2 regions of the Variovorax sp. efr-133-TYG-130 genome follow, and region 2 is predicted to be linked to the other one. Evidence: predicted binding sites of a transcription regulator. Region 2 holds the regulator's gene; the other holds the start of a gene.
The links. The regulator sigma-54, encoded in region 2, starts transcription at its own class of promoters, with help from an activator protein. The targets are predictions, from matches to a motif close to TGGCANGNAANCTGCTTT.

Region 1: the regulator sigma-54 is predicted to act here: its motif matches at 13,269-13,286, upstream of QRN67_RS04305 (transglutaminase family protein).

What each region holds. Positions count from the first base shown of each region.
Region 1 is NZ_JARVTD010000003.1:471,765-487,584, forward strand. It holds gene QRN67_RS04225 (hypothetical protein) at 1-445, opposite strand, end outside; gene QRN67_RS04230 (peptidoglycan recognition protein family protein) at 442-1,107, opposite strand; gene QRN67_RS04235 (TOBE domain-containing protein) at 1,387-1,602, opposite strand; gene QRN67_RS04240 (malonic semialdehyde reductase) at 1,677-2,273, opposite strand; gene QRN67_RS04245 (O-acetylhomoserine aminocarboxypropyltransferase/cysteine synthase family protein) at 2,291-3,580, opposite strand; gene QRN67_RS04250 (ATP-binding cassette domain-containing protein) at 3,619-4,461, opposite strand; gene QRN67_RS04255 (aliphatic sulfonate ABC transporter substrate-binding protein) at 4,467-5,441, opposite strand; gene ssuC (aliphatic sulfonate ABC transporter permease SsuC) at 5,452-6,297, opposite strand; gene ssuD (FMNH2-dependent alkanesulfonate monooxygenase) at 6,311-7,480, opposite strand; gene QRN67_RS04270 (sulfonate ABC transporter substrate-binding protein) at 7,480-8,436, opposite strand; gene QRN67_RS04275 (hypothetical protein) at 8,468-8,605, opposite strand; gene ssuE (NADPH-dependent FMN reductase) at 8,729-9,313, opposite strand; gene QRN67_RS04285 (sulfate ABC transporter substrate-binding protein) at 9,450-10,490, opposite strand; gene QRN67_RS04290 (oxidative damage protection protein) at 10,628-10,900, shown strand; gene mnmC (bifunctional tRNA (5-methylaminomethyl-2-thiouridine)(34)-methyltransferase MnmC2/FAD-dependent 5-carboxymethylaminomethyl-2-thiouridine(34) oxidoreductase MnmC1) at 10,988-12,829, shown strand; gene QRN67_RS04300 (antibiotic biosynthesis monooxygenase family protein) at 12,853-13,185, opposite strand; gene QRN67_RS04305 (transglutaminase family protein) at 13,328-14,227, shown strand; gene QRN67_RS04310 (alpha/beta hydrolase family protein) at 14,426-15,820, shown strand, end outside.
Region 2 is NZ_JARVTD010000007.1:28,172-43,991, forward strand. It holds gene QRN67_RS08655 (surface-adhesin E family protein) at 1-299, shown strand, start outside; gene QRN67_RS08660 (THUMP domain-containing class I SAM-dependent RNA methyltransferase) at 285-1,514, opposite strand; gene QRN67_RS08665 (ATP-binding response regulator) at 1,597-3,396, shown strand; gene QRN67_RS08670 (cytochrome b) at 3,510-4,103, shown strand; gene QRN67_RS08675 (YceI family protein) at 4,100-4,681, shown strand; gene QRN67_RS08680 (YceI family protein) at 4,725-5,381, shown strand; gene QRN67_RS08685 (hypothetical protein) at 5,421-5,678, opposite strand; gene QRN67_RS08690 (LysE family translocator) at 5,824-6,468, shown strand; gene QRN67_RS08695 (phospholipase D family protein) at 6,497-8,098, opposite strand; gene QRN67_RS08700 (RNA polymerase factor sigma-54) at 8,109-9,716, opposite strand; gene lptB (LPS export ABC transporter ATP-binding protein) at 9,737-10,531, opposite strand; gene lptA (lipopolysaccharide transport periplasmic protein LptA) at 10,528-11,229, opposite strand; gene QRN67_RS08715 (thiol:disulfide interchange protein DsbA/DsbL) at 11,354-12,001, opposite strand; gene QRN67_RS08720 (SPOR domain-containing protein) at 12,151-12,915, opposite strand; gene argS (arginine--tRNA ligase) at 12,927-14,612, opposite strand; gene QRN67_RS08730 (hypothetical protein) at 14,743-15,075, shown strand; gene QRN67_RS08735 (DUF2214 family protein) at 15,133-15,585, opposite strand; gene QRN67_RS08740 (LysR family transcriptional regulator) at 15,787-15,820, opposite strand, start outside.

The DNA of each region.
Region 1 (15,820 bases), on a different contig from region 2:
CGTCCTTGAGAAGAGCCATCTTGCGTTCTCCGCACGGACGGCATTCGTAGAAGCCCGGCGGGCTGGCAGTGGGGTTCATTTTTTTGTCGAACTCTCCCGTGCTGATTCGCCCGGTCGGCTCTATGCCCATGGCGAGGATTTTTCCGTTCTTGAACGTAACGAGCGCACTCCCCTTGCATCCGGTGGTTTCCACGCTCTCGGGGTCGTAGGACTTCCACGAAATCCTGCGCATATGTTGCAGGGCATAGCGAACATCCTCTTCCGTCAATACGACGTCGTCGCAATTCAAGAAATCCTTGTCCTCCCATGCAGTGCGCCGTGAGGGATCCGTGATCTCCACCTTCTGCACATAGGCAATGGGATACCGCCTGTCTGCAGCGTGTGCATGCGCTACGGCGGCAATGGCCAGTACCGCTCCGGCTAAGAGCATCTCGGTCTTTTTCATGGTGCTGAAGGGGGTAGATTCCAGTTGGCGCCTTTAGCCTCAGTTGGGTTCTTGCTGCTGACCACTGGATGACGAAAAACCTCACTTGAACTGATATGCATCGAATCCAAGATCGCATCGACCAGCCACGAGAGTGCTTGATTCTGTGCCGCCGTTGGCGCTTCGAAGACCGCGTATTCCCCTCGCAATCTTGCCATTGACCACGTTGCTTCTTCACCCGCCAGCTTAAGCCCGACCGGCAGCCTCGCCCTCCCAACCATCTCGATCCCGATAGCCTCCATATTGCTCGGATAACGGTCCGCGGGCGCCTTGAGCATCTCTATGCGATGCATCTCCGCCGGCCCTACCTTGGGAGGAAAGTCGGACATCTTGCAAGTAGGTATCACCAGGCACCTCGCCTTGAGCGGCCCCACATGATTCGTCCGTTGATAGATCGCAGCCGTCTGATAGATCGTCCCATCCTTGTCGATGAGAAAGTGCGCGCCGTTGGCACCCGGCTGCCTGTAGCTGTTCAATGAAGACGCCGAAGTATCGGCGTCCGTCTGGTGCACCACGATTCCGGTGATGGCTCCGGTTCTCTTTCCTCTCTCGATCCGGGTGCTGCGAGCGTGCCTGACTCGCGCGTGACTGATCATTCCATGCTCATCGATTTCCACACGCATGCGGTGACTCCCTGAAGATTTCCGTTTGTTTTTTCGACTCTTCGCGAGATGCAGCCGCAAGCCGGTTCAGGGCATGGACCGCGATCTCGCGGCGCATGCTATGGCGGCCCCTTCAAGGCTGATGCGTGGTTTTCAAAGATTCATCGGATTCCTGACATTCAGCACATTCGATTTCGACACGCCTGTAAATCGCCCAAAGCGATTGCAAACAATCACCCCAGAAACGAAAAAACCCGGCGCCATGACAGCGCCGGGTTGTCGCAGATGCCCGAGGGTCCGTCAGAGCTTCGCGATCGAAACCTCGGTCGACTTCACGAGCGCGACCACGTCGGAGCCCACCTTCAATTGCAGTTCGTCGACCGAGCGCGTGGTGATGACCGAAGTGACGATGCCCCAGGCGGTCTCGACATCGACCTCGGAGACGACATCGCCGCGGATGATTTCGCGGACCTTGCCTTTGAACTGGTTGCGTACGTTGATGGCTTGAATGGACATGATGGGTTCTCTTTCGGGTTGAGGAAATTCGTTGAGGAAAAGCACGAAAAAAAGATGAGACGAGGTGGCTGCCGTCAGACGATCTCGGCCACCTCTTCGAACGCCAGCCGAGGGCCGCGCTCGAAGGTGCCGGCGTGGTCGGCCACGCCGAGGTTCACCAGGAAGTTGGCCTTGTAGCGGCCATCGGGGAAGAAGGCCTTGTCGACCAGTTCCGCGTTGAAGCCCGACTGCGGCCCCGCGTCGAGGCCCAACGCGCGCGCCGCCAGGATCAGGTAGGCGCCCTGCAGGCTGCTGTTGCGGAAGGCCGTGGCTTGCGCGGCCTCGGCGCTCTTCTCGAAGAGCGGCTTGGCGTCGTAGGCCGGGAACTGCGCGGGCAGATGCTCGTAGAAGCGCGTGTCGTGCGCCACGATCACCGTCACGCCGGCAGCCAGCGTCTGCGCGGTGTTGCCAGCAGACACCGCCGGCTTCAGCTTCGCCTTGCCCTCTTCGCTGCGCACGAACACGTAGCGCGCCGGCTGGGCGTTGAAGGCGGTCGGGCCCCACTTCACGAGGTCGTAGAGCTTGTGGATCAGCTCGTCGGTCACCGGCACCGGCTTGAACGCGTGCACGGTGCGGGCCTTGCGGAACAGCTGGTCCAGCGCGGCTTCGGGGATGGATTGCAGTGCGGTCATTTCTTCAAAAAAGTCTTTCAGTTCGATGCGGCGGCAAGGGCCTGGTCGAGGTCGGCGATCAGGTCGTCGATGTGCTCGATGCCCACCGACAGGCGCACGGTGTCTTCCGTCACGCCGGCCCTGGCCAGCTCTTCGGGGGACAGTTGCCGGTGCGTGGTCGAGGCCGGGTGTGTGGCCAGCGAGCGCACGTCGCCGATGTTCACTAGGCGCGTGAAGAGCTTCAGCGCATCGAGGAACTTCGCGCCGCCCTCGCGGCCCGCGCCGATGCCGAATGTCAGCACGCCGCTGGAGCGGCCGCCGAAGTACTTCTTCGCCAACAGGTAGTCGGGGTGGTCTTCGAGCGCCGCGTAGTTCACCCAGTTCACGGCCTTGCTCTGCTTCAGGTGTTGCGCCACCACAAGTGCGTTGCTGCTGATCCGGTCCATGCGCAGCGCCAGCGTCTCGATGCCCTGCAGGATCAGGAAGGCGTTGAACGGCGAGATGGCCGCGCCCGTATTGCGCAGCGGCACCACGCGCGCACGGCCGATGTACGCCGCCGGGCCCAGCGCCTCGGTGTAGACCACGCCGTGGTAGCTCACGTCGGGCTCGTTCAGCCGCCTGAAGCGTTGCTTGTGCTCGGCCCAAGGGAACTTGCCCGAATCGACGATGGCACCGCCGATGCTGGTGCCGTGGCCGCCCAGGTACTTGGTGAGCGAATGCACCACGATGTCGGCGCCGTGCTCGATGGGGCGGCTCAGGTACGGCGACGGGACGGTGTTGTCGACGATGAGCGGCACGCCGTGGCGGTGCGCGATCTCGGCAATGGCCGCGATGTCGGTCACGTTGCCCGCCGGGTTGCCCAGCGATTCGACGAACACCGCCTTGGTCCTGTCGTCGAACAGCTTCTCGAAGCTGGACGGATCACGATGGTCCGCGAAGCGCGTGGTGATGCCGAACTGCGGCAGCGTGTGGGCGAACAGGTTGTAGGTGCCGCCATACAGCGCCGTGCTGCTGATGATGTTGTCGCCCGCCTCAGCGATGGTCTGGATCGCGTAGGTCACGGCCGCCTGGCCCGAGGCCAGGGCGAGCGCGGCAATGCCGCCTTCGAGCGCCGCCACGCGCTGCTCCAGCACGTCCTGCGTCGGGTTGTTGATGCGGGTGTAGATGTTGCCCGGCACCTTCAGGTCGAACAGGTCCGCGCCGTGCTGCGCGCTGTCGAAGGCATACGCCACCGTCTGGTAGATGGGAGGCGCGACCGCGCGCGTGGTCGGTTCGGGCGAATAGCCGGCGTGCACCGACAGGGTTTCGAATTTCCAGTTCTGCGACATGCGACTACCTTTCAGGATGGGCTGATGGATGAAGAAGCTCAGATCGCCCAGCGCAATGCGTGCGCCGGTGTCGTGAGCCAGCTGGCGTCGGTGCTCTCGGGCGCGGTGTCTTCCGGCTTCTGCAGCACCCTGTCGAGGATTCGTTTCTCGATTGCGGCGAAGGCCGGGTCGCCCTGCGAGCGCGGGCGGGCCAGCGCGATGTTCTCGTCGAGCGCGATGCGGCCGTCCTCGATGAGGATCACGCGGTCGGCCAGCGCCACGGCTTCCTGCACGTCGTGCGTCACCAGCAGCGCGGTAAAGCGGTGGCGCTGCCACAGGTTCTCGATGAGCCGGTGCATCTCGATGCGCGTCAATGCATCCAGCGCGCCCAGCGGCTCGTCAAGCAGCAGCAGGCGCGGGTGGTGCACCAGCGCGCGCGCCAGTGCCACGCGCTGCCGCTGGCCGCCCGACAGGCGCGCCGGCCATTCGTTCTCGCGGTCGGCCAGGCCGACCTGCGCGAGCACCTCCTTGCCGCGCGTCTTCGCATCGTTCGACAGGCCCAGCGTCACGTTGTCGAGCACGCGGCGCCACGGCAAGAGGCGCGCCTCCTGGAACATGATGCGGGTGTCGTCGTGCAGGCCGTGCACCTGCTTGCCGTCGGTGTAGAGCCCGCCGGAGGTCGGCTCCTCCAGTCCGGCGATGAGCCGCAGCAGCGTGCTCTTGCCGCAGCCGCTGCGTCCGACGATGGCGATGAACTGGCCGGGCTCGATGGCGAGCCGGGTGTTGCGCAGCACCTCGCGCGCGCCGTAGCGCTTGTGCAGGCCGCGCGCTTCCAGGCGCACGCCGCCGGGAATCGCCGGCGAGGGGGCCTGGGATTGGATGTCTTTCAGGACGGCACTCATGGGCTTCAGGCTCCGGGTTTGAACAGCGCCACATTCAGCGCATCGATTTTTCTGGGCAGCAGCTTCTCGGCGAAGAAGGCATCGGCGATGCGCTGCTGTTCTGTCAGGCCCTCGGCCACGACCGGCCGCACCGCATAGCTGCGGCGGGCGTTGGCCTGCTCGATGGTCGCGCCGTCCAGGCCCCAAACGGGCGACAGCAGCGCCGCCGCGTCCTTCGGGTTCTGCTTGACCCATTTGCCGGTCTTTTCCAGCTCGGCGTAGACCACGCGCAGCACGTCGGGCCGCGCCTTCGCGAACTTGGTGCTGGCAAGGTAGTAGCGCTGGTAAGACGCGATGCCCGCGCCGTCGGCCAGCACGCGCACCTTCGACTGGCGCTGCGCTGCGGCCAGGAACGGGTCCCACACCACCCATGCGTCGATCGCGCCTTTCTCGAACGCGGCACGGCCGTCGGCGGGCGTGAGGTAGGCGGGCTCGATGTCCCTGAACGACAGGCCGGCCTTGTCGAGCGCGGCGATCAGCAGGTAGTGCGCGCCGGCTGCCTTCGCGAAGCCGACCTTCCTGCCCTTGAGATCGGCCACGGTCCTGATCGGCGAGTCTTCGCGCACCACGATGGCCTGCGCGGCGGGCGACGGCGCCTCCTGCGCGATGAAAGTCAGCTCGGCGCCGGCCGCCTGTGCGAACACCGGCACGGTGTCGGCCACGTCGGCGCTGATGTCGAGGTTGTCGAGGTTCAGCGCCTCCAGCAGCGGCAGGCCGCTGGTGAACTCGTGCCAGCTCAGCGTGGCGTTGAGCGGTGCGAGTTGCTTTTCGAGCACGCCCTGTGCCTTCAGCACGGCGATCAGCGTGGAAGACTTCTGGTAGCCCAGCCGCACGGTCACGGGCCGCGCGGCCAAGCCCTGCGCGAGCACCGCGCCCGAGCCCAGCGCGGCCAGGGTCGCAATGGCCGTGCGGCGCGAGATGTCGGATGAATGCGTCGTCATGCCCCTGCCCTCACTTCGCCTTGCGCTGGTAGCCGGGATGCCAACGCAGCCACCATTGCTCCAGTCCGCGCGCGAACAGGTCGGCCAGCTTGCCGAGCAGCGCGTACAGCAGGATGCCCACCAGCACGATGTCGGTCTGCAGGAACTCGCGGGCGTTCATCGTGAGGTAGCCGATGCCGGCCTGCGCCGAGATGGTTTCGGCCACGATCAGGATCACCCACATCAGCCCCAGCGAGAAGCGCAGCCCCACGAGGATGGACGACAGCGCCCCCGGCAGGATCACCTCGCGGTACAGCTGCCAGCGCGACAGGCCGTAGGTGCGGCCCATCTCGATCAGCTGCGGATCGACGTTGCGGATGCCGTGAAAGGTGTTCAGGTAGATGGGGAAGAACACCGACACCGAGATCAAAAACAGCTTGGCCGATTCGTCGATGCCGAACCACAGGATCACCAGCGGAATCAACGCCAGCGCGGGAATGTTGCGCACCATCTGGATGGTCGAGTCGAGCAGCGTCTCGGCGAACTTCACCGAACCGGTGAGCAGGCCGAGCGCCAGCCCCGCCCCGCCACCGATGGCCAGCCCCGCCAGCGCACGCCCGGCACTGACCTTCACATGCGTCCACAGCTCGCCCGACACCGTGAGGTTCCACGCGGCCTTGACCACATCGACCGGTGCCGGCAGCACGCGCGTGCTGAGCCAGCCCAGCGACGACGCGATCTGCCAGAACACGATGAGCCCCACGGGCACGAGCCACGGCACCAGCCGCTTCGCGACATTGACCGCGAAGGACTTGAGCACGCTGCCTTCGCTTTCGGCCGGCGCGACGGCCGGCAGTTCCTGAACTTGTTCGGTCATGGCATGCGGTCCTTCAACTCTGGGAAACGAGGCGCGAGGGGGCGTCGAGGTTGGCGACGACCTCGCCGAACGGGCCGCTGAGCGAGCCGCCCGCCAACTGCGTCTTCGCCTTGCGCGAGAGCAGCGGGAACACCAGCTCGGCGAAGCGGTAGGCCTCCTCCAGGTGCGGGTAGCCCGAGAGAATGAACTTGTCGAGGCCGAGCGCCGCGTATTCCTCGATGCGCGCGGCGACGGTCTTCGCATCGCCCACCAGTGCGGTGCCTGCTCCGCCGCGCACCAGGCCCACGCCGGCCCACAGGTTCGGCGCGATCTCCAGGTCGGCGCGCGAGCGCTTCGCGCCGCCCGCATGCAGCGCGGCCATGCGGCGCTGGCCTTCGGAGTCCATGCGCGCAAAAGCGGCCTGTGCGCGGATCACGGTCTCGTCGTCCACGCGGCTGATCAGTTCCTCCGCGGCTTTCCAGGCGGCGTCTTCGGTCTCGCGCACGATCACGTGCAGGCGAATGCCGAACTCCACCTTGCGGCCCTTGCGCTCGGCGCGGGCGCGCACGTCGGCAATCTTCTTGGCGACTTCCGCGGGCGGCTCGCCCCAGGTGAGGTAGGCATCGACCTGCTCCGCCGCAAGCTCGTGCGCCGCGGCCGACGAACCGCCGAACCACACGGGCGGATACGGCTTCTGCACCGGCGGGTACAGCAGCTTGGCGCCCTTCACGCTCAGGTGTTGGCCTTCGTAGTCGAAGGACTGCCCGTCATGGCTGCGCGCGATGATCTCGCGCCAGATGCGGATGAATTCGGCCGACTGCTCGTAGCGCGCGGCATGGTCGAGATAGACGCCGTCGCCCTCCAGCTCGGCCTGGTCGCCGCCCGTCACCAGGTTCACCAGCAGGCGGCCGCCGGAGAGCCGGTCGAAGGTCGCGGCCATGCGCGCGGCCAGGCTGGGCTGGTGCAGGCCCGGGCGCACCGCCACCAGGAACTTGAGCTTCCTGGTCGCGCCGATCAGGCTCGACGCAATGACCCACGGGTCTTCGCACGAACGGCCCGTGGGAATGAGCACGCCCTCGTAGCCGAGGTTGTCGGCCGCGCCGGCAATCTGCTGCAGGTAGGCCAGGTCGATGGGGCGCGCGCCTTCGCTCGTGCCCAGGTAGCGGCTGTCGCCGTGCGTGGGGAGGAACCAGAAGATCTGCATCACGCGACTCCGGCGCCGGCTGCTTCGAGCACGTTGATCTTCTTGGGGATCAGCTTCAGCGCGAAGAAGGTGTCGGCGATCTGTTGCTGCTCGGCGAGGATGGCCTTGGTGATGGCTGCGGTGCCGTAGTCCACGCGGCCCACGGAAAGATCGGCCACCGGCTTCGGCAGGCCCCAGAGCGTGGCGAGCTCGCCCGCGTAGTCGCCCTTGTTGGCTGCACCCCAGACGTCGATCTTGTTGATCTCCTCGACCGCGATGGCCAGCACGTCGGCGTTCCTGGCCACGTAGTCGAGCGACGAGAAGTAGTACCCGCGGTTGCCCACCACGCCGGTGGCGTCAGCCAGGATGCGCGCGTCGAGCGATTTCTCGGCCGCGGCAAGGAACGGATCCCAGATGACCCAGGCGTCGACCGAGCCCTTCTCGAAGGCGGCGCGCGCATCGGCCGGCGGCAGGTAGACCAGGTTCAGGTCGGCATACGGCAGGCCGTGCTTCTCGAACAGCTTGACGATGAAGTAGTGGACGTTCGAGCCCTTGTTGAGCGCGATCTTCTTGCCCTTCAGGTCGGCCACGGTCTTGATGGCCGAGCCCTTGGGCACGAGCACCGCCTCGGCCTTCGGACGCGGCACGGTCGCAGCCACATAGGCCAGCGGCGCGCCGGCAGCCTGCGCGAAGATGGGGGGCGCCTCGCCCACGTCGCCGAAGTCGATCGAGCCGACGTTCAATGCTTCGAGCTGCACGGGGCCGGCGGTGAACTCGGTCCACTTCACGGTCACGCCCAGCGGCGCCAGACGCTTCTCGAGCGTTCCGCGGCCCTTGAGGACGCTCAGCGGCCCTTTCTGGTTGCCGATGCGGAGTTGGCGCGCAGGCGCCTGGGCCAGCGCGGCGAAAGACGGCAGCACGGCGGCGGCGGCAACGCCCTGGATGAGCCGGCGGCGGGGTGTGGAAATCAATGTCATGGCAATGCCTGGATGTGGTTGAGCCGCGTGCTCACGCGGCGGCGATGAAACTCACGATCAGCGCGATGGCGCTGACGACGATGACGCTGGCAGCCAGATCGCCCAGCGCGTGCCAGAGGGAGCGCGGCGAGGCGTCGAGCACGGAGTCTTCGGTGGCAACGGGGTTCATGCGTGGATTCCTTGGTGTTGCAAAACGTCGGGCAAAAGCTGTCCCGCGCCGCGCACAGGCGGTTCTCAAAAAGCGGGATCAGGGATGAGGTCGAAAGAGCCGGGCTCGCGCGGAGCCCCGGCCTCAGACGCTACATCGCACGCGCGAGAAGGGCACCGGCTCGAAGCCGTGGGTTGGCGGCAGCTTCAGGCCTTCGGTGGCCAGCACTTCGACGGCTTCGTTGAGCCGTTCGGCCAGGTCGTGGTGCACCTGGTAGGCGTTCTCGGGCGTCAGCGTGATCTGCGAATCGCTGGCGTACACGCCCGGCAGGATGTGGCGCGCCGACAGCGACTGCAGCACGGGCCGCAGGGCGTAGTCGAGCGCGAGCATGTGGTGCGGGCTGCCGCCGGTGGCCAGCGGAAGCACCGTCTTGCCCTTGAGGGCGTTCTGCGAAAGCAGATCGAGAAAGACCTTGAGCACGCCGCTGTAGGCGGCCTTGTAGACCGGCGTGGCCACCACGACCACGCGGGCCTCGGCAACCTTGGCGATCGCGTCGACGATGGCCGGATGGTTCCACTCGGCCAGCAGCAGCGCCTGCGCCGGCAGGTCGCGAATGGCGAGCCGCTCGATGCGGGCATGGCGCTGGGCCAGCCGCTCACCCACCGCTTCGAGCAAGGCGGTGGAACGGGACGGGGCCGAAGGGCTGCCGGCAATCAGGAGAACGGACACAAGAGACTTTCGTTCGGTAAAGAGGAGCGAGGAGCGCGAATGCCTGGGGGCCGCCGCGCACGGCCGCCCGAAGCGGCCGGCCCGCCCCCGGCAGGGGGGTGGGCGAAGCGACACGAAGTGCGCGCAGCCTGGGGGGTTACTTCTGTTTTGGTGCGTAGATCTGGTCGAAGGAGCCGCCATCCGCGAAGTGCTCCTTGTCCGCCTTCGCCCAACCGCCGAAGGCCTGGTCGATGGTCACCAGCGTGAGCTTGGGGAACTGCTTGTCGTACTTGGCCTTGGCCTTGTCCGATGTCGGGCGGTAGAAGTTGCGCCCGGCAATGTCCTGGCCTTCGTCCGAGTACAGGTACTTCAGGTATTCCTCGGCCACGGCACGCGTGCCCTTCTTGTCGACGACCTTGTCGACCACCGCCACGCTGGGCTCGGCCAGGATGGAGATCGAAGGCACCACGATCTCGAACTTCTCCGGGCCGAATTCCTTCAGCGCCAGGAAGGCTTCGTTCTCCCAGGCCAGCAGCACGTCGCCCACGCCGCGCTGCACGAAGGTGATGGTCGCGCCGCGCGCGCCGGTGTCGAGCACCGGCACGTTCTTGAACAGGTTGCCGATGTATTCCTTGGCCTTGGCGTCGCCGCCGTACTTGCGCTTGGCGAATTCCCACGCGGCCAGGTAGTTCCAGCGGGCGCCGCCTGAGGTCTTGGGGTTGGGGGTGATCACCTGCACGCCGGGCTTGACCAGGTCGTCCCAGTCCTTCAGGCCCTTGGGGTTGCCCTTCTTCACCAGGAACACGATGGTCGAGGTGTACGGCGCCGAGTTATGCGGCAGGCGCTTCTGCCAGTCTGGCTTGACGAGGCCGCCGTGCGTGACGAGCGCGTCGATGTCGCCGCCCAGGGCCAGCGTGGCCACGTCGGCGTCGATGCCGTCGATGATCGAGCGGGCCTGCTTGCCCGAGCCGCCGTGCGACTGCTTGACCGTGACGTCCTGGCCGGTCTTGGCCTTCCAGTACTTGGCGAAGGCCTGGTTGTAGTCCACGTACAGCTCGCGGGTCGGGTCATAGGACACGTTCAGCAGCGTCACGGGACCCGCGCCGCCTTGGGCGAACGTCGGCAATGCCGACAGGGCCATGGCACCGGCCACGCCGGCACCCAGGGAAAGCTTGATAAAGTCGCGGCGAAGGCTCATGGTGTCTTGCTCTAAAAAGGCATATCAATGAAGCTGCGTATTCTCAATACGACATATAGAAACTGGAACGACCAAGTTTTCAGTTCTAAATAGCTAAATCAACTAAGCAACCGCTTTCCCCACCAGAGGCAACAGAAATGGCACGCATGGTTCAGTGCATCAAGCTCGGCAAAGAGGCCGAAGGGCTCGACTTCCCGCCCTATCCCGGAGAACTGGGCAAGCGCCTGTGGGAGAACGTCAGCAAGGAGGCCTGGGCCGCCTGGCTGAAGCAGCAGACGATGCTGGTCAATGAAAACCGGCTGAACCTGGCCGACCTGCGCGCCCGCCAGTACCTGGCGCGCCAGATGGAAAAGCACTTCTTCGGCGAAGGCGCCGACGTGGCGCAAGGCTACGTACCGCCATCGGCCTGACCTCCAGTCTTCGCGCACTTCGCCGGCGGCCCGGCAAAGCCGGTTCCGCGGTGCCCCTGGTGAAGAGGCCCTCTGGATCGTTCCGTCATGGCTGAACCAGTGACCTGGCGCGCCGACGGCGTGCCGCGCAGCGAACGCTTCGACGACATCTACCACACCGAAACCGGCGCACTGGCGCAATCGCGCCATGTGTTCCTGGGCGGCTGCGGCCTGCCCGAGGCCTGGGCCGGACAGCCGCAATGGCTGGTTCTCGAAACCGGCTTCGGGCTTGGCCTCAATTTCCTGACAACCTGGCAGGCGTGGCGCGCGGATCCCGAGCGGCCGCGCATGCTGCACTTCGTTTCTATCGAGGCGCATCCGGTCTCGTCCGGCGACCTGCTGCGCGCGGCCGGGGCCTACCCCGAGCTCGCTGCGCTGGCCGGCGAACTGGCCGCGCAGTGGCACGGGCTGCTGCCGGGCTTCCACCGCCTGGCCTTCGACGATGGCCGGGTGCTGCTCACGCTGTGCATCGGCGACGTGCAGCCGATGCTGCGCGCGCAGCGCTTCGACGCCGACAGCATCTTTCTTGACGGCTTCAGCCCGCAGCAGAACCCCGGCATGTGGTCGGCGGACACGCTGAAGGCCGTGTCGCGCTTCGCACGGCAAGGCACCCGCATCGCCACCTGGACCATCGCGCGGGCGATCCGCGATGCGCTGGCCCAATACGGCTTCACGGTCGAGAAACACCAGGGCCTGCCACCCAAGCGCGACTGCCTGCGCGGCGTGTTCGCACCCGCCTGGACGGTGCGCCGGCGCGAACCCGTGCCCGAGCGCATCGGGGCACCGGGGCGCTGCGCCGTCATCGGCGCCGGCCTGGCCGGTGCGGCGGTGGCGGCGAGCCTGGCGCGGCGCGGCTGGCGGGTCACCGTGCTCGACGCGGCCGACTGGCCAGCCTCCGGTGCGTCGGGGCTGCCCGTGGGCATGCTCGCGCCGCATGTGTCGCCGGACGACGCGCTGCTGTCGCGGCTCACGCGCGCCGGCATCCGCGCCACCTGGACGGAACTCGAGAGGCTGCTGGAAGAAGGCCGCGACTGGCGCGCCAGCGGCGTGCTCGAGCGCCGGCCTGACGGCGACGTGCGCGTGCCTGCAGGCTGGAGCGCCAGCGGCCCCAACGAGTCCTGGCCCGCGAACGACGGGCAACTGGAAACTGTCGGCCTGCCCGGCGACGCCGCCGCGCTCTGGCATGGGCGCGCGGCGTGGGTGCGGCCGCACCGGCTGATCGCAGCCTGGCTGCGCCAGCCGGGCGTCGAGTTCCGCGGCGGTTGCCGCGTGGCGCGGCTGGAGCGGGAGGCTGGCGGCGACTGGCAGTTGCATGACCCGGCCGGCCAACTGCTGGCCGAGGCGGACCGCGTGGTCGTCTGCGCCGGCCATGAATCAGGCCGCTTCGCACCCGCCCTTCCGCTGCAGCCGGTGCGCGGCCAGGTCGCCTGGGGGCCCATGCCCGATGGCGCCGCGTTGCCCGCAACCCCGATCAACGGCGACGGCCACCTGATCGCCCATGTACCCAACGGCGCCGGCGCCCCGATCTGGCTGGCCGGTGCGACCTTCGATCGCGACAGCACCGACCTCGCACCGACGGCAGCCGACGCCGATGCGAACCGCGAACGGCTGAGCCGGTTGCATCCCGCTTCCGCCGCAGCGCTGGCGCCTTCTTTCGCACGGGGCGATGTCGAAAGCTGGGTGGGCATCCGCTGCGCCTCGGGCGACCGGCGCCCGCTGGTCGGTCCGCTCGAAGGCTCCGCCACGGGCCTCTGGGCGTGCACCGCGCTGGGCTCGCGCGGCCTGAGCTTCGCGGCGCTGTGCGCCGAGCTTCTGGCCGCGCAGTGGCATGCCGAGCCGCTGCCGTTGCCAGCCACGCTGGCCAAGGCGCTAGGCACCCAGCGCCTCTGAGGCGCGCCCGTTCGGGCAGGTCGTCAGCCGGGCTGCCGCGAAGGCGCCAGCATGTGGTCGATGCGAGTGTCGCCGTAGGTGCGCAGCACCTCGGAAATCACGACCTTGTACCCGTCGAGCCAGTTCGCCTGCGCGGCCTTCGCTTGCTGGTGCACGGGGTGGCGGATCAGCGCCTGCAGGCTGTCCAGCGAGTCCCAGTAGTAGACGTTCGACACCAGCCCGTTGCCGGGGTTCTCCCACGTCTCCTCGCCCAGGTAGCCGGGCAGCGACTTCGCCGCGGCGGCGATGGTCTGGTCGAGGCGGTGGAACTCGTCGTCGAACTGCTTCTTGGCAAAGATGAAGGTGGCGGAGTACATGGCGGAATCGAAACCTCCCGGGAAAGTCGGCAAAAGCCCGGCCCGGTGCGGGCCGGACGGGGGCCAAACGGGGGCTGATTCTGCGGCATGGGTACTGCAATCAACCAACCGTCCTTCATTCGAACGCGTGAGAATGCAACGCATGGCCACCCAATACGACATCAAGCACACCACCGTCTACCGCTACAACAAGCCGGTCACTTTCGGTCTGCACCGCGTGATGTTCCGACCGCGCGACAGCCATGACCTGCGCGTGCTCGCCACCGACCTGCAGGTGAGCCCGGAGGCCTTCACCCGACTGATCCAGGACCCGCACTCCAATTCCGTCGCGCTGGTGCAGCCGATGGGCGAGGCGACCGAGCTGCGCATCGTGTGCTCGTTCACCATCGAGCATGTGCCCGCCCAGCAGGACCAGCTGGCGCTCGATCCCGCCGCCGAATTCCTGCCCTTCGCCTATACGGTGCAGGAGCGCCTGGACCTCGAGCACTACCTGCGCCCGCACCACGACGACGACACGCAGGGCGCGCTGATCCGCTGGGCCCACCAGTTCCTGCACACCGACAAGCCCAACAGCACGCGCGAGGTGCTCGCGCGCATGAACGCGCACATCGGCCAGAGCCTCGAATACAAGGCGCGCGACGAAGAAGGCACCCAGACACCGCTCGCCACCCTGGCGCTGGGCAGCGGCAGCTGCCGCGACTACGCGCTGCTGATGATGGAAGCGGCGCGGCGCCTGGGCATCGCCACGCGCTTCGTCTCCGGCTACATCTACGACGCCGCGCTCGACACCGCGGCACAGGCCAAGGGCGATTCGATGACCGGCGCCGGCACCACGCACGCGTGGCTGCAGGCCTACCTGCCGGGCATCGGCTGGATGGCCTTCGACCCGACCAACAACCTGATGGGCAGCGGCCAGCTGATCCGCGTCGGCGTCACGCGCGATCCGGCGCAGGCGGCGCCGATCTCCGGCAGCTGGTACGGCGATGCCGAGGCCTACGAAGGCCTCGAGGCGACGGTGGTGGTCACGCGCCGCAAGAACTGAGGCGCGCCCCCGTCGATCGACGGGTGCTGTCGCGCAGGCGATAGCCGTTGCGGGAAACCCCGCAGCGCCACATTCCCCAACACCTCTACGCTGCGCCGCCGGCCAGCGAAATAGCACGATCGTTCTGAACGATCGCGGGTGCAGCGCCGCGCCGGTCATTTCTTCTCGAGAACTCACAAGAACGGAGAGAGACACCCCATGCATTCAGCACGCCTGACACTTCTTGCACTGGCAGCCAGCCTCGCGGTCGCATCCTGCGGCGGTGGAGGCGGCGGCGGCAACAGCCTCGGCTTCATTCCCGCGCCCACGCCCGCACCCGCGCCTGCCGCACCGCCGCCTCCCGCGCCGCCCCCCGCTCCCGTCGCCGAAGAAACCCGCCTGCAGGACAGCCGCAATTCGTTCGCGCCGGCGGATCCCTCGGCCACCACCTTCGCCGCGCTCGCGGCGGACGGCAGCGACACGGTCGACAACAGCACGACCAGCCGCTGGGCCGGCATGCTGGGTGGGGCCCAGTACAACGTCGAGGTGCCCGCCAACTGGAACGGCCAGCTCGTGATGTATGCGCACGGCTATGCGGGCGAAGGCAACCTGCTGCAAGCCGGCACGCCCACCATCCGCCGCTACCTGATCCAGAACGGCTACGCCTGGGCCGCCTCCAGCTACAGCAAGAACTACTACGACGTGCGCGCCGGCGTGGAAGACACCAACGCCCTCGCCCTGCAGTTCAACGCCATCGCCAAGGCCCGCGGCCGCAACCTGGCCGCGCCGTCGAAGATATTCATCACCGGCCATTCGATGGGCGGCCACATCACGGCGGCTGCCATCGAGGACGAAACCTACGCCACGGCCAACCACAAGGTGAAGTACAACGGCGCGGTGCCGATGTGCGGCGTGGTGGGCGACACGGAGCTGTTCGACTACTTTGCCGCCGCACAAGTCACAGCCCAGGCTCTGGCCGGGCTGCCGAAGTACCCGACGCCCAACTGGGCGGACATCTCGGCGCAAGTGGGCTCGACGCTGTTCACGAGCTTCACGACCACCCCGCCCAATATCGACACATCCGCCACCGGGGCCAAGTACGCCTCGGTGATCGAGAACCTGACCGGCGGCCAGCGCCCAATGTTCGACCTGGGCTTCAAGTCGGGCGGGTCATTCGCCGCCGTGTGGGGCGTGTTCGGCAGTGACGGCACCGTCAACGGCATCCTGAACAAGAGCACGCTGGACACCAACCGCTTCACGTACACGATCGAAGGCGACATCCCGGGTTCGAGCGCGCTGAACGCGTCGGTGCTCAAGCTCACGGCCGCCGCAGACGCCAACCGGCTGCGCACCGACGGATTGCGCTGGATTCCCAAGGCCAACGGCGAATTCAAGATCCCCGTGGTGACACTGCATACGCTCGGGGACCTGTACGTGCCCTTCAGCATGGAACAGATCTACAACAAGCGCGTGGCGGCCAAGGGCAACAGCCAGTGGCTGGTGCAGCGTGCGGTGCGCGGCATCACGCATTGCGACTTCACGGTGAAGGAACAGGTCGAGGCCTTCGACGCGATGATCAAGTGGGAGCGCGATCCCGCCGGCGCGAAGCCATTG
Region 2 (15,820 bases):
TGAACCTGCAGGCAGGGCGCCTGAACCGCGACGGCGTGAGGTTCCGCTCTTTCCAGGGCGTCGCCACGGTCGATTGCGACGCCCGCAGCGCCCGCTATGTGAGCGCAAGCTACTTCTCGCAGCCCAATTTCGTGGGCGAACCGGCCCAGGTGAAGCATTTCGAGGCGGGCGACGTTCGCCCGGTGACCTTGCCCGGCGCGCCGCCCGAGCTGGCCGCGCGCACGGTCAATGCAGCCTGCGCCGTTCGGCCGAAGCAGGCGCCCAGGCCAGAGGGCACCGGCGAATCACTTCCGCGCTGAGCCCGCGACCATGTCGAAGCGGAACAGCCGGCATTCGATGGGGCCGTTCCACATCGGCACGCGGCGCGACTCCTTCAGGCGCATCTGCCTGGGCAGCTTCAGGTCGGGCGTGAGCACCCAGGCGGTCCAGCCGGCGTAGTTTTTCTTCCAGTGGGCCGCGAGCTGGGGAAAGAACTCACCGCCGTCGCCCTGCTCGGTCTGCGCCGATTCGCGGGCGCCGAAGCGGCCGGTGCCGGCCACGCCGCCCACCTCGATCCGCTCGCCGTACGGCGGGTTGAGCATGATGACGCCGGCCTCGACCGGCGGCATGCGCTGCAGCGCGTCGCCGCCGCGGAATTCGACGGCCTGCGCCACTCCCGCGCGTTCCGCGTTGCGCTCGGCAAAGTCGACCATGCGGTGCGACACGTCCGAGCCGAAGATGGCGACACCGTTGTCCCGCGCGCCGGCCTCGGCCTCTTTCTTGATGGCGGTCCAGACATGCGCCTGGAACGGCAGCAGCTTCTCGAAGCCGAATCGCCGCAGCGACCCGGCCGCGATGCCGCGCGCAATCTGCGCCGCCTCGATGGCGATGGTGCCGCTGCCGCAGCAGGGGTCGTAGAGCGGCTGGGCCGACACCTCGCCGGTCTCGGGGTTCCACCAGCCGCTGGCGGCCAGCATGGCGGCGGCCAGGGTTTCCTTCAGCGGGGCGTCGCCCTTGTCCTGGCGCCAGCCGCGCTTGAACAGCGGCTCGCCCGAGGTGTCGATGTACAGCGTGCAGGTGTCGGTGGTCAGGTGGGCGAACACGCGGCAGTCGGGCCACTGGGTCTCGATGCTCGGGCGCACGCCGTTGGCCTTGGCGCGGAAGCGGTCGGCAATGGCGTCCTTGATGCGCAGGGTGGCGAAATTCAGGCTCTGCAGCGGGCTGTGCTGGGCCGTGGTCTCGATCTTGAAAGTCTGCCTGGGGGTGAACCAGATCTCCCAGGCCACGCCGTTGGCGATGGCGTAGAGATCGTTTTCATTGCGGTAGGGCGCATGGGCCAGTTCGACCAGCACGCGCTGCGCGAGCCGGCTGTGCAGGTTGAGCTTGAGGGCGTCGCGCCAGTCGGCGCGTACCCGCACGCCGCCGCGCAGCGTGAGCAGGTCTTGCCCGGCACGGCCGGTCAGGGCGTGCACCTCCTGGGCGAGGAATTCCTCGACGCCGGCGGCGCAAGGCAGGAAAAAGGAGAGATCGTTCACTGAAAGTTGGCCATCGGGAAGCCCGACTAGGGGACTCCATTGTCGCCTTGTCACAGCCCTTCTCTATATAGTCGATTCGCCGATGAACCCCATCCTCGTTCCACCGGCGGCATCCGCCGCCCCGATCGCCGCCGGAAGCGACCGCTTCGCCATCGAATGCGAGGTGCTGCGGCTCTCGGTGCGGCCCATCGGCCCGGTGCTGCTGGTGCAGTACCTGCTCAACTGCGGCGTGGCGGCGCTCTTCGCCTGGCAGTACTCGCTGTCGCGCGCGCTGGTGTGGATCGGCCTGATCACCATGGTGACGGTACTGCGCGGTTTCTTCCCGCAGCGGCTGCCGGAGCCGTTCACCCCGGCCACGCTGCGCGCGGCGCAGCGCCTGCACACGCTGCGCACCGGCATCTGGGAGCTGGCGCACGGCATGGCCGGCGTCCTGCTGTTCAACCCCGGGCGCGCCGACCAGCAGCTGCTGCTGGGCCTCATCCTCATGGGCATGACGCTGTCGTCGGCCTTCTCGGTGTCGTTCTATACGCCGGCCACGCAGCTGGCGATCACGCTGCTGCTGGCGCCGGTGATCGTCACGGGACTGTGGATGGGCTCGCCGGAAATGATGGCCGTGGCCGTCATCGGCATCGGCCTGATCGCGATGATGTGGAAGCTGGTGGCCGAGCGCTCCCGCCAGCTCGAGGAAAACATCGGACTGCGGCTCAACGAACGCACCCTGCGCGAACAGGCACTGGCGGGGCTGCGCGCGTCCGAACAGGCGCAGGCCGAGCGGCTGCGCTTCTTCTCTGCCGCCAACCACGACCTGCGCCAGCCGGTGATGGCCATCGGCCTGCAGGCCGAGGTGCTGCGCCAGCAGCTGGAAAGCGGCGCTGACACGCCGGCGGTGCAGCACACCGTGGCCTCGCTGGCGCGCGCGCAGCAGGCGCTGGAAGGGCTGACCAACCAGCTGCTCGAAATCGGCCGCATCGAGGCCGCGGTCGATCCGCTGCGGCCCGAGGCGGTGGCGCTGGCCCCGCTGCTGCAGGAACTGGCGAGGCAGGCGGGCAACGGGCGCGTGGGCGTGCGCTGCCCGGCCGGCGCGGCTGCCTGGACCGACACCGTGTCGCTGCGCCGCGTGCTGGCCAACCTGGTGGACAACGCGGTCAAGTTCACGCCGCGCGGGCGCGTGCTGCTGGCGGTGCGGGCGCGCCGCCGCGAGTCCGGCCCCGCCTGGCGCATCGAGGTGCGCGACAGCGGCATCGGCATTCCGGCGGAAGCGCAGGAGCGGGTGTTCAACGACTTCGAGCAGATCGGCAACGTGGAGCGCAACCTGCAGCGCGGCCACGGGCTGGGCCTGGCGATCGTGCGGCGGCTGGCGGCGCAGCTCGGCATCGAGGTGGCGCTGCGCTCGGCGCCGGGCCGGGGCTCGGTGTTCAGCTTCGAGCTGCCGGCGGCGCCGGACGGCGCGGCGGTGACGCGCGCCCTGCCCTCGCCGCAGGCCGGCAACGGCGCGGCGGCACACAACGCGCTGCCACCCGGGCTGGCCGTGCTCGTGGTGGAGGACAACGCGGTCGTGGCCGACAGCCTGCTGGCGCTGCTGCGGCAATGGGGCGTGGCGCCGCGCGTCTACGCCAGCGCGGCCGAGGCGCTGGCGCTGGCCGACCTGCGCGCGCTGGACGCGGCGCTGTGCGACATCCGCCTGCCGGGCACGCTCGACGGCATCGCGCTGGCCGAACGGCTGCAGCGGCAGAAGCCGTCGCTCACCATCGCGCTGATCTCGGCCGACATCAACGAGGCCACCCAGCGCCTGGCGCTGGAGCGCGGCTGGCATGCGCTGCGCAAGCCGGTGCAGCCGGACGAGCTGCACGGGGTGCTGCTGAAGGCGCTGCCGCCGGGCTGAAGGCGTCCGGCTCGGCCTGCGGTGCCGCTGCCGTTGCAGCGCTGGCACGGGCCGTGCAACAGCGTCACGGCTTCCGATATATGCTCCGCGCACAGGCCGCCGGACCTGCCCCGATGTCCACCGCCACTCCTCTTTCTTCCCTCCCCGCCGATCCGCGCAACCTGCGCTACGGTGGCGTCGCCATCGCCTTGCACTGGCTGCTCGCGGCACTGATCGCGGGCTCGCTCGGCGTCGGCCTCTACATGACGGGGCTGCCGTTCTCCCCCCTGCGCCTGAAGCTCTACAGCTGGCACAAGTGGGCCGGCGTCACCATCCTGCTGCTGTCGGCGCTGCGGCTGGCGTGGCGGCTCGGGCACCGGCCGCCGGCGTTGCCGGCCACCATGTCGCCGTGGCAGCTCTCGGCCTACCGCACGGGCCATGCGCTGATGTACCTGCTGTTCTTCGCGGTGCCGCTCTCGGGCTGGGCCTACAGCTCGGCAATGGGCGTGCCGGTGGTGTGGTTCGGCGCGCTGCCGCTGCCCGATTTCATGCCGGTCGACCAGCCCTTTGCCGAGGCGGTGCTGCAGCCGCTGCACAAGGGCTGCGCCTTCACGCTCGCGGGCGTCACGCTGCTGCACGTGGCGGCGGCGCTCAAGCACCACTGGATCGACCGGGACGGTCTGTTGAAACGCATGTGGCCCGCGCCACGCAAGGAATCCGCCGGATGAAGCGCCCTTACTTTTTCGTTCCCCTGGCCTTGCTGGCGCTTGCGCCGGGCATGGCCGCCTTCGCCGAGCCGCCGGCCGCGAAGCTGGTCGCCGACAAGAGCCAGATCGTGTTCGTCAGCAAGCAGATGGGCGTGCCGGTGGAAGGCACGTTCAAGAAATTCGACGCCCAGGTCGCGTTCGACCCGAAGAAGCCCGAGGGCGGCAGCGTGGCGCTGCGCATCGACACGGCCAGCGCCGGCTTCGGCATTCCGATGAGCGACGCCGAACTGCCCAAGGCGCCGTGGTTCGACGCGGCGCACTTTCCGCAGGCCACCTTCCAGTCGAGCGCGATCAAGGCGCTGGGCGACGGCAAGTTCGAGATGACGGGCAAGCTCACCATCAAGGGCACCGCGAAAACGGTGACGGTGCCGGTCGGCATCGCCCCCGCCGGCGGCAACCAGGCGGTGGCGACCGGAAGCTTTACGATCCAGCGCCTCGACTACAAGGTCGGCGACGGCGAATGGACCGACACCTCGATGGTCGCCAACGAGGTGCAGGTGCGCTTCAAGCTCACCATCGCGGGCCTGGGCCCGCTGTGAAGACCCGCCAGGCCGCGCCGCTGCTCACTCACTCCACTCTTTCATGACACACCCAGCCACCGCCGTGAAGAAAAAGCTCATCCTTGCCGCGCTGCTGTCGGCCGCGGCCTTCTGCGGCAGCGCCGCGGCGCAGGACTACACGGCGCCGCCCGTGGCCGTGAAGCCCGCGGGCGGACCGAAGAAGAACGCGAACTACGTGGTCGACCCGACGCACACCTTCGTCATGTACGAGATGGGCCACTACGGCACCACCACCAACCGCGGGCGCTTCAGCACCAAGGATGGGTCGGTGCAGATCGACGGCACCGGAACCAGCGGCAAGGTCGACATCACGATGGACATCAGCTCCATCAACACCGGCGTCGACCTGCTCAACCGCCACGTGCAGAGCAAGGATTTCTTCAACGTGGCGGAATTCCCGACCGGCCGCTTCGTGGCCGACCGGATCGACATCAGCGGCGACAAGGTGGTCGACGTGCCGGGCACGCTCACGCTGATGGGGCAAACGAGGCCGGTGACGCTGAAGGCGGTGCGCTTCAACTGCTACCTGAGTCCGCTGATCAACCGCCAGGTGTGCGGCGGCGACTTCGAGACCACGGTGGAACGCAGCGACTGGGGAATCACCTGGGGACTGAACTTCGGGTTCGAGAACAAGGTGAAGCTGCTGGTGCAGGTGGAAGCGGTCAACGTCCAGCCGTAGGCGCTTCCGGCGCCGTGGCTGGCGGCCCTGCCGGCCTGCCTACCTGACGATGGTCTTGCCGGGGCGGCTCGCGGCCAGCGGTTCGTCGCCGTCGTCCTTCGGGGATTTCAGCCAGTCGCGGGCGGCCATCAGGGCACGCGGAAGATTCAGCAAGACCAGCATCCAGGCACCCATCGCCACCGCCATCACCGCACCGAACAGCAGTTGCTCGGCCAGCGGCGCATCGCTCCAGTAGAAGAAGCTCAGCAAACAGGACAGGATCAATGCCCAGATGGCCAGAAGGTAGAGATTTTTCATTTTTGTGCACCGCGGAAGTCGGTACACAAAATGTAAACGAAAACATAATTTTAGTACTACTTAAAGTTTACTTTTCAGTCGTTGATCAGCGTGACTTTCTCCACGCTATTCACCCATTTCAAATTTCCACCAAGAGGCAGCCCCGATGGACAACACCCTTTCCTTGCTAGGCATCGCCGGCGCGATGGCGGTGGGCGCGATGAGCCCGGGCCCGAGTTTCGTGATGGTGGCGCGCACGGCCGTAGCCTCGCGCGGCGACGGGCTGGCTGCGGCGCTGGGCATGGGGGCTGGCGGACTGGTCTTCGCCATCGCGGCGCTTGCGGGACTGCAGGCGGCGTTCCTGGCGGTGCCGGGGCTCTACCTGGCGATAAAAGGCTTCGGCGGCGCCTACCTCGTCTACCTGGGTTTTCGCATCTGCCGCGGCGCGCGCCAGCCACTGGCCGTGACACCCGATGTGGGTAACTCCCCCGGCCGGCAGGGGCGTGGCGGCCGCACCTTCCTGCTGGGCCTGGCGACCCAGGTCAGCAACCCGAAGACGGCCGTGGTCTACGCCAGCATCTTCGCCGCCTTCCTGCCGCGCGAGGTGCCGCTGGTGCTGGCGCTGGCGGTGCCGGCCGTGATCTTCTGCATCGAGACCGGCTGGTACGCCATCGTGGCGCTGGCGCTTTCCTCGGCGGCGCCGCGCTCGGCCTACCTGCGCTACAAGGCCTGGATCGACCGCGCGGCCGGCGGCGTGATGGGGCTGCTGGGGGTGCGGCTGGTCTGGTCGGCCTTGCGCGGCGGCCACTGACCGGGCACCGGCCGCGCCTGAAGCAGGCCTAGAGCAGGCTCTCGGGCGTCAGCGGCGCCAGCAGTTCGAGCATGGTGCGGTCCCAGAAGCCCGAATCGGGCTCCTCGTGCAGCACCGTGATCTGGCCGGCATCGTCGCTGACCCATTCGATGCGCCCGTCGTTGTTGCCTTCGGCAAAGCGCAGCCGGTAGGCGCCCTGCTGCTTGAGCACGTCGAGCAGCTTGAGCATCTGCTGCGCCATTTCGGGGCTGTGGATGATCAGGCCGATCTCGGTGTTCTGCGATTCCGAGCGCGGATCGAAATTCATCGAACCCACGAACAGCGTGCGCCGGTCGATCACCGCCGACTTCGCATGCAGCCGCCCGACCGTGGTGCCGAAAAGCCCCAGCCGCACGCTGCGCCGGGTGCGCGTGGAGCTCAGCTCGTACAGGTCGGCGCCGAGCTTGAGCATGTCGGGCCGGTAGCGGCGGTAGGCGGTGTGCACCAGCGGCTCGTCGGTGGCTGCCAGCGAATTGGTGACCACGCTGATCTTCACGCCGCGCCCGCGGATCTCGCGCATCACCTCGAGCCCCGTGGCGCCCGGTATCAGGTAGGGCGAGACGATGGTGACCTCGGCGCGCGCGCGGCGCATCTGCTCGACCACGTTGTAGCGCACGCTGTCGACGTCTAGCAGCGGCACGCCGCCGTACGACGCGGTCTTGCCGATCACGCGGTCGGGCGAGTCGGCATAGGCCTCGGCCAGGGTCCAGATCAGGCCCAGCCTGCCGGCGTTCAGGTCGTCGGCGATCGGGCTGTAGCCCAGCAGGTCGTTGGGCGCGGGCGGCGGCGGCGGCGGGGTGGTGTCGGCGCCGGTGGCGGCGTCGAAGCGGCGCTGCAGTTCCTCGCGCGAAAGGTTGCTCGCCACCACCGACTGCACGGGGCGCACATAAGTGCTGTTCCAGTATTGGTCGAACAGGCTGCCGAGCCGGGGAATGAGCGCGCCGGTCACGAAGGTGTCGAGGTCTAGAAAGTTCTCGCCCGCCGTGCGCGTGAAGTACTGGTTGCCGATGTTGCGCCCGCCCGCCACCGCCATCGCGCCGTCGGCGATGAACAGCTTGTTGTGCATGCGGCGGTTCACGCGGCTGAAGTCGAACAGCGAAGCCGCGAAGCGCCTGACCAGGCTGCTGCGCCCGGCCGGGAACGGGTTGAACAGCCGCAGCTCCACATTCGGCGTAGCGGCAAAGCCGAGCAGCAGTTCGTCTTCGCCGGAGGTGTAGAGGTCGTCCATGAGCACCCGCACGCGCACGCCGCGCAGGGCGGCGTCGCGCAGGGTGCGCAGCAGGTAGCGGCCGGTCTCGTCGTTCTCGATCTGGTAGTACTGCACGTCCAGCGTGCGCTGGGCGCGGCGCGCGAGCTCTATGCGGGTGGCGAAGGCGAAGTCGCCGCCGGGCATCAGGCGAAAGCCGCTCAGGTCGGGGTCGGGCTGGGCCGCCATCGCGAGCTTGCCGAGCGCGGTGTCGGCCGACACGGCCATGGCCTTGGTGGGCGGGCGCGGCGCCTCGTCGGGCAGGGTGGCGCAGCCGCTGAACAGCAGCACGGCCAGCAAAGCGATCACCCAATGGCCCCAGCGCGACATCGGGAGACGGCTCATCGAAGGCTTTCTACAGGGCCTTGCGCAGATTGGCGGGCGCAATGCGCAAGGCCTCGCGGTACTTGGCCACGGTGCGGCGCGCGCACTCGATGCCCTGCTCCTTCAGCATCTCGGAGATCTGGCTGTCCGACAGCGGCTTCTTGATGCTCTCGGAGCTCACGAACTGCTTGATCAGCGCGCGCACCGCCGTGCTCGACGCGTTGCCGCCGGTCTCGGTGCCCAGCGCCGAGCCGAAGAAATACTTCAGCTCGACCGTGCCGAACGGCGTGGCCATGTACTTGGCGGTGGTCACGCGCGAGATGGTGGATTCGTGCAGGCCCAGTTCGTCCGCAATTTCGCGCAGCACCAGCGGGCGCATGGCCAGCTCGCCGTGCACGAAGTAGCTCTTCTGGCGCTCGACGATGGCGTTGCTCACGCGCAGGATGGTGTCGAAGCGCTGCTGGATGTTCTTGATGAACCAGCGCGCCTCCTGCAGCCGCTGCGAAAGCGCCTGGCTGCCCTCGCCCTTGTGCGACTTGAGCGCACCGGCATAGATGTCGTGCACGCGCAGGCGCGGCATGACCTCGGGATTCAGCATGACGCGGAACTTGACGTTGGTGCCGCGTCCGGTCTTGGTGACGATCACGTCGGGAATGACGATGTTGCGCTCGACGTCGACGAAACGGCGCCCCGGCTTGGGCTCCAGCCGCGCAATGACCTGCAGCGCCGAGCGCACCAGCTCTTCGCTGCTGCGGGTGAGCGTGGCCAGGCGCTTGAAGTCGCGCCGCGCGAGCAGCTCCATCGGCTGCTTGCAGATGGCGATCGCGGTCTTGTAGACCTGTGCCTGCTCTTCGTCCTCGTCGTCGTCCTCGGCAGCCAGCGCGCGCAGCTGGATGCTCAGGCATTCGCCGAGGTCGCGCGCGCCAACGCCCACCGGCTCCAGGCTCTGCAGCAGGCCGAGCGCCACCTGGAAGTGGTGCACCAGGTCGTCGAACTGGTCGTTGTCGTCGCCGGCCAGGCCCGAGGCCAGCGCGGGCAGGGAGTCTTCGAGGTAGCCGTCGTCGTTGAGCGACTCGATCAGGAAACGCAGCGCGGCGCTGTCGTTCTCGCTCAGGCGCAGGCTCAGCGCCTGGCGGTGCAGGAACGACTGCAGCGATTCCTGGCTGCGCGCGAGTTCGGTGGCGTCGGCGCGTTCGTCGTCGCCCAGGTTGTTCTGGCGCGCGGGAGCGTCGCTGCCCCACTCGCTGTCGTCGGGCGCCATGTCGACGGTGCCGTCGCCTTCCCAGTCGGGCTCGCGCTCGGCGATCTCGGCGGCGGGGCCGTCGGAGTCGGCCGTGGTGGTGGTGGCGGTCTCGGTCGAGGCGGTGGAGGTGCTGGCAGGCGGCGGGGTGAAGTCGCTCTCGCCGTCGCCGCCGTCACTGCCGTCATCGCGCGCCGCGGGCGCGTCGGCGGTGTCGAGCCCGAACTCCTCGCGCGCCGCTTCTTCCGCGGTGCGCTCGAGGAAGGGGTTCTCGTCGAGCATCTGCTCCACTTCCTGGCTCAGTTCGAGCGTGGAGAGTTGGAGCAGCCTGATCGACTGCTGCAGTTGGGGCGTCAACGCCAAGTGCTGCGAGACGCGAAGGGACAGCCCTTGCTTCATGTGGAGAACCCGACCCTTCCTTACATGCGGAAGTGTTCGCCCAGGTACACCCTGCGTACCTCGGCGTTGTCGACGATCTCCGAGGGCGTACCTTGTGCCAGCACATGCCCGTCGCTGATGATGAACGCGTGATCGCAGATGCCCAGCGTTTCGCGCACGTTGTGGTCGGTGATGAGCACGCCGATGCCGCGCTCCTTCAGGAAGCTGATGATCCGCTGGATTTCGATGACGGCGATCGGGTCGATGCCGGCGAAGGGCTCGTCCAGCAGGATGAAGCGCGGCTGGGTGGCCAGGGCGCGTGCGATCTCGACGCGGCGTCGCTCGCCGCCCGACAGCGCCAGCGCCGGCGAATCGCGCAGGTGGTCGACGCGCAGGTCGGCCAGCAGTTCGGACAGGCGCTCTTCAATGTGCTGCTTGGACAGCGGCGCGAGCTTGCCGCTCGCGTCGGGCTCGTGCTGCAGTTCGAGCACGGCGCGCACGTTTTCCTCCACCGTGAGCTTGCGGAAGATCGAGGCTTCCTGCGGCAGGTAGCTCAGGCCCATGCGCGCGCGGCGGTGGATGGGCATGTGGGCGATGGGCTCGCCGTCGATGGTGATGTCGCCCGCGTCGGCGCGCACCAGCCCGACGATCATGTAGAACGAGGTGGTCTTGCCGGCGCCGTTGGGGCCGAGCAGCCCGACGACTTCACCCTTCTGCACGTCGAGCGAGACGTCCTTCACGACCGTGCGGCTGCCGTAGCTCTTCTTCAGGCCGCGCGCCACCAGGCGGCTGCCCGGTGCGCCGTTGGCTTCCTGGGTTCCAGCGGTTTCGATCACTTGCGGGTTTCTCCATCGCCACCGAGCGTGGTGGTCGAGCGCAGGCCCGTGCCGGGCGCGGGCGTGGACGCTGCCGGCTTGGCTCCGGCCGGTGCGCCGGGCGCGGGCGCCGTGGCGGCCTTGGGTGTCAGGATGGTCTTGACGCGGCCGCTCGGGGACGACGCGTTGACCGCGGTGTTCGGCGGCACGGTGGAACCGTTGACCGTGTAGGTGTCGTTGCTCTGGTCGTAGACGATCAGGGCGCCGGTGCTCACGTCGTTCGGCGTGGAACCGAGCAGGCGGCGCATTTCCGCGTTGCGGATGAACTTGACGTTGTCGGCACGGCTGTCGTACTCGATGACTTCGGACTCGCCCTCGATCCACTCGTCGGGGGCGTTGCGCTTCTGCTTGTAATAGGCCCGCTTGCCGGGTGCCGCCGTGACCACGCCGTACTGGTAGCCCTCGGCGTCCTGGCGGACATCGAGCCGCGCGCCGCGGATGATGATCGTGCCTTTTGTTACCAGCACGTTGCCCGTGAACACGCTGGTCTGCTTGAGGTCGTCGTAGCGCATGGCATCCGACTCGATGTTCATCGGCTTGCTGCGGTCGGCGGTCTCGGCCAGGGCGCCCGAGGCAAGGCCGGCCAGCAGCAACGCGGCGGCGGCCAGGCGGCCGCCGCGACGCAGGAAGGGAGTGGTGGAGTAAGAATGCAATGTCATAGAGGCACGAAACTTGCTCGGCATTGTATGCGGCTGATTGCGACAACCCGCACGCACAGATGAAAAAGCCCGCCGAAGCGGGCCGGGGATGAGGCGCGGCGCCACGAGGTGCGCAAAGCCCGTGTCAGCCCTTCTTGGCTTCGCCCACGAGGTAGTTCACGACCTGCAGCACCTTGGTCATGCTGCCGGCGGTTTCGCCGTCCACGTACCAGCGGCCGGCCACGGCCATCGCCGGCACCCCGGCCACCTTGTAGGCGTCGGTCATCTGCGAAGCCCGCTTGGCCTTGCTGGCCACGCCGAACGAGGTGAACAGTTCCTTGAACTTCGCGGCGTCGAGGCCGTTGGCGGCGGCCCAGGCAATGATGTTGGCGTCGCCGTTCACGTTCTGGCGCTGTGCGTGGATCGCGTTGAACACCTTCGGCTGGTATTCGTCGACCTTGCCCATGGCCTCGAGCGTGTAGTACAGGCGCTGCTTGGCTTCGACGTCGTTGCCCACGAAAGGCACCGGGATGCGGCGGAAGGCCACTTCCTTGGGGGCCGACTTGACCCAGGCTTCGAGCGACGGCTCGAAGTCGTTGCAATGGGGGCAGTTGTACGAGAAGAACTCGACCACTTCGACCTTGCCGGCCGGCGCGTCGACGGGCACGCGCTTGTCGAGCACCAGGTACTCGGTGCCGGCCTTGGGCGCACGCGCCTGGGCATGGGCCGGGTTGGCGGCCAGGGACAGCAGCCCGAGCGAGGTGGCGGCCAGCGAAAAGTCACGACGTTTCATTGAAAGGGTTCTCCAGTTGGTACGGCAGACTGAGCCGGCACGCGGCGGGGAGTTCCCCCGCCCGCGGCGCGCCCAAGGCGATGAATGGTGGCGGCAGATACCGCGCGGCGAAGCTTAAGGGCTATTGGTGGCAATCGATCGCCACGGCTTCAGCGCTGCACCCGCACGAGCGCTGAATCGAGACCGCCGCCGTCCAGGCGCTCCTTGAGCCGGTCGGCGTCTTCCTTCTTGTTGAAGGGGCCGGCCCGCACGCGGTAGACGGTGCGGCCCGCCTGCTCGCGCTCGGTGACCTTGGCCTCGACGCCCATCAGCGACAGCTTGGCGCGCTGGGCCTCGGCGTCGTCGGTGGTGCGGAAGGCGCCGGCCTGCACGAAGTACATGAACGGGTCGGCGCCCGAGCTGCTGCTGGCGGCGCTGCTGTTGCTGCTGGGCGCGGCCGACGCGGTGGTCGTGCTGCCGGAGCCGCCGCCCGAGCGGGCGCGCGCCAGGTCGCCCAGCGGGTCGTTCGACGGCGGCAGCGCGTTGGCCTCGGCGGGCGCGGGGGCGGTGCGCGGCTTGGCGGCGGTGGGGGGCACCACCACGGGCACGGGCGGCGCGGTGGTCGCCGGCGCGGTGGCAGGCGCGACGGCGGTGGTGGCCGGCTCGCCGGTGACGGGATTGACCGGACCGCCCGCGGCCGGCGCCGGCTTGGGCGCGCCAGCCTTGCCTGCCAGCGGCGCGTTCGGGTCCCAGTCGCGGTTCTTGCGGGCCTCGGCCTCGTCCTGCTCGGCGCCGCCGCGCTGCGTCTTGGTCACGAAAGGAATCGGCACCTTGGTCACGTAGACCGCGATGCCCAGCGCGACGCCCAGGCCGAGCACCAGCCCGATGATCAGGCCGATGACGATGTTGCCGCGTTGTCTGGTTGTCTTCTTCATGGTGGGGTGGTTCACATCTTGCTCGGCGCACTGACGCCGAGAATCGCGAGGCCATTGTGCAGCACCTGCGCGGTCGCGGCGACCAGCGCCAGGCGGGCCAGCTTGACCTTCTCGTCGTCCACCAGGATGCGCTCGGCGTCGTAGTAGCTGTGGTAGCTGGCGGCCAGCTCGCGCAGGTAGAAAGTGACGTCGTGCGGGGCGAAATCGCGCGCAGCGGCGGTGAGCATGGCCGGGTACTTGGCCAGCAGCAGCATCAGCGCCTGGGCCGCCGGGCTTTCCAGCGGCGACAGGTCGACGCCCGCCAGCGTGGCGCGGTCGCCGCCCCAGCCCGCCAGCACCGAGCAGATGCGCGCATGCGCGTACTGCACGTAGTACACCGGGTTGTCGTTGTTCTTGGTGACCGCGAGGTCGACGTCGAAGGTGTACTCGGTGTCCGGCTTGCGGCTCAGCAGGAAGAAGCGCACGGCGTCGGTGCTGGTCCATTCGATCAGGTCGCGCAGCGTGACGTAGCTGCCGGCGCGCTTGCTGATCTTGACCTCCTCGCCGCCCTTGACCACGCGCACCATGGTGTGCAGCACGTAGTCGGGGTAGCCCTCGGGGATGCCCTCGCCCACGGCCTGCAGGCCGGCGCGCACCCGGGCGATGGTGCCGTGGTGGTCGGTGCCCTGGATGTTGACGACCTTGTGGAAGCCGCGCTCCCACTTGGCGATGTGGTACGCCACGTCGGGCACGAAGTAGGTGTACGTGCCGTCCTGCTTCTTCATGACGCGGTCTTTGTCGTCGCCGTAGTCGGTCGACTTCAGCCACAGCGCGCCGTCCTGCTCGTAGGTCTTGCCGGCGGCCACCAGCTTCTGCACGGCGGCCTCGACGCGGCCGCTGGTGTAGAGGCTCGACTCCAGGTAGTACTGGTCGAAGTGCACGCGGAAGGCCTGCAGGTCCAGGTCCTGTTCGCGGCGCAGGTAGGCCACGGCGAACTCGCGGATGGCGTCGATGTCCTCGATGTCGCCGGTGGCGGTGACTTCGCGGTCTTCCGACTTGACGGTCTTCTTGGCCTTGAAGTCTTCGGCGATGTCGGCGATGTAGTCGCCGTTGTAGGCCGGCGCCTTTTCGCCGCTGGGCCATTCGGCGTCGCCGGGCTTGAAGCCGCGCGCGCGCAGCTGGGTGCTGTTGGCCAGCGTCTGGATCTGCACGCCGGCGTCGTTGTAGTAGTACTCGCGCCACACGCTCTCGCCCTGCGAGGCGCGCAGGTTGCAGATGGCATCGCCCAGCGCGGCCTGGCGGCCGTGGCCGACGTGCAGCGGGCCGGTCGGGTTGGCGGAGACGAACTCGACCAGCACCTTCTCGCCGGTTGCGGGCTGCTGGCCGAAGCTTTCGCCGGCCGACAGCACCTCGCGCACGATCTGCTGCTTGGCCGCCGTCTTCAGGCGAATGTTGAGGAAGCCGGGGCCGGCGATCTCGATGGCCTCGACCCATTGGCCGAAAGCGGGGGTTGCGAGCAAGGCGGCGCTGAGCTGTTCGGCCAGCTCGCGCGGCTTGCGCGCTAGCGGTTTGGCGAGCTGCATGGCTGCCGTGCTGGCGAAATCGCCATGGGCGGCCACCTTGGGCGACTCGAACGCGGCTTTGGAGCCAGCGCCGGGCGAGAGGGATTCGAGCGTGTTCGCGAGCGCCGCGAGCAGCTCCTGTTTGACCAATAGCATCTGCGAATTTTACCGGGGGCAAACCCGGGAGCTGTTGACGATGGTCATCCAATCGTGAACCTGGCCCGTTACGATGGTCGGCCCCGGGGCGGGGCAACTGTCACAACCAACCTTGCAAGGACATATCACCATGAAGAAGTTCCTTTCCCTGGTAGCCCTGGGCGCCTGTCTCTCCTTCGGCGCCTACGCGCAAGACAAGGCCGCCGCACCGGCGGCCGCTCCCGCCGCCATGGCCGCGCCGGCCGCCGGCGCCAGCTGCGACGCCAAGGCTGTCGACAAGAACGGCAAGGCCCTGGCCGGCGCCGCCAAGGCCAGCTTCGTCAAGAAGTGCGAAAAGGACGCCAAGGCCGCCGCCGCTCCCGCCTGCGCCACCAAGGCTGTGGACAAGAACGGCAAGGCCCTGGCCGGCGCCGCCAAGAACAGCTTCATGAAGAAGTGCGAAGCGGACGCAGCCAAGGGCTGATTCACCGCCAGCGCTGAAAAAGCCCGCCTCGCGCGGGCTTTTTTTCGTCCCGGCTTCCTATTTGCCGAAGCCGCGCGCCAGGAACACCGCCACCAGCGGAATCAGCGCGATCAGGTGCGCCTGCACCATCACCAGCTTGCGCGTCTTCCTGATGTCGGCCTCGTCCGGCAGCTTGCCGGTGGCGCGCAGCGTCTTGCGCCAGCGGAAATAGGTGAGCGTCGGGAAGATCGAAAGCACGCCGACGATGATGAACAGCCCCAGCTTCACGTGCAGCAGCGGGTTGGTCCAGTACCAGGCCGTGCCCTTCATGCCCCACCAGGTGCGCGCGATGCCGGTGGCGAGCACGGCGATGGCCGCGATGCCGTAGACCATGTCGACCTTGGCCAGCCGCTCCACCACCGCTGCGTTGAGCCACTGCACCCGGCACAGCGCCGCTTCGCTGGAGATGAACACGACCATCGTCAGGATGGCCAATATGTGCAGGTAGGCGAGGATGGCTTCGAGCGTCATCGGTGACTTTCAAGGATGTGGCTCGCCCCCAGGCTGCGCGCACTTCGTGTCGCTTCGCCAACCCACTGCCGGGGGCAACACCTGAGGCCCGGCAAAGCCGGTTCCTCGGTGTTTCGCGAAGGAGCCTCGATCGCTGTCAACGTGGGGAGCGCGTCAACAGAATTTCAAATGTGAAGAGATTGTGCCGCCGCACCCCTGCCCTCAGGCCCTGCCGCCCCAGAATTCCGGGTTCCCG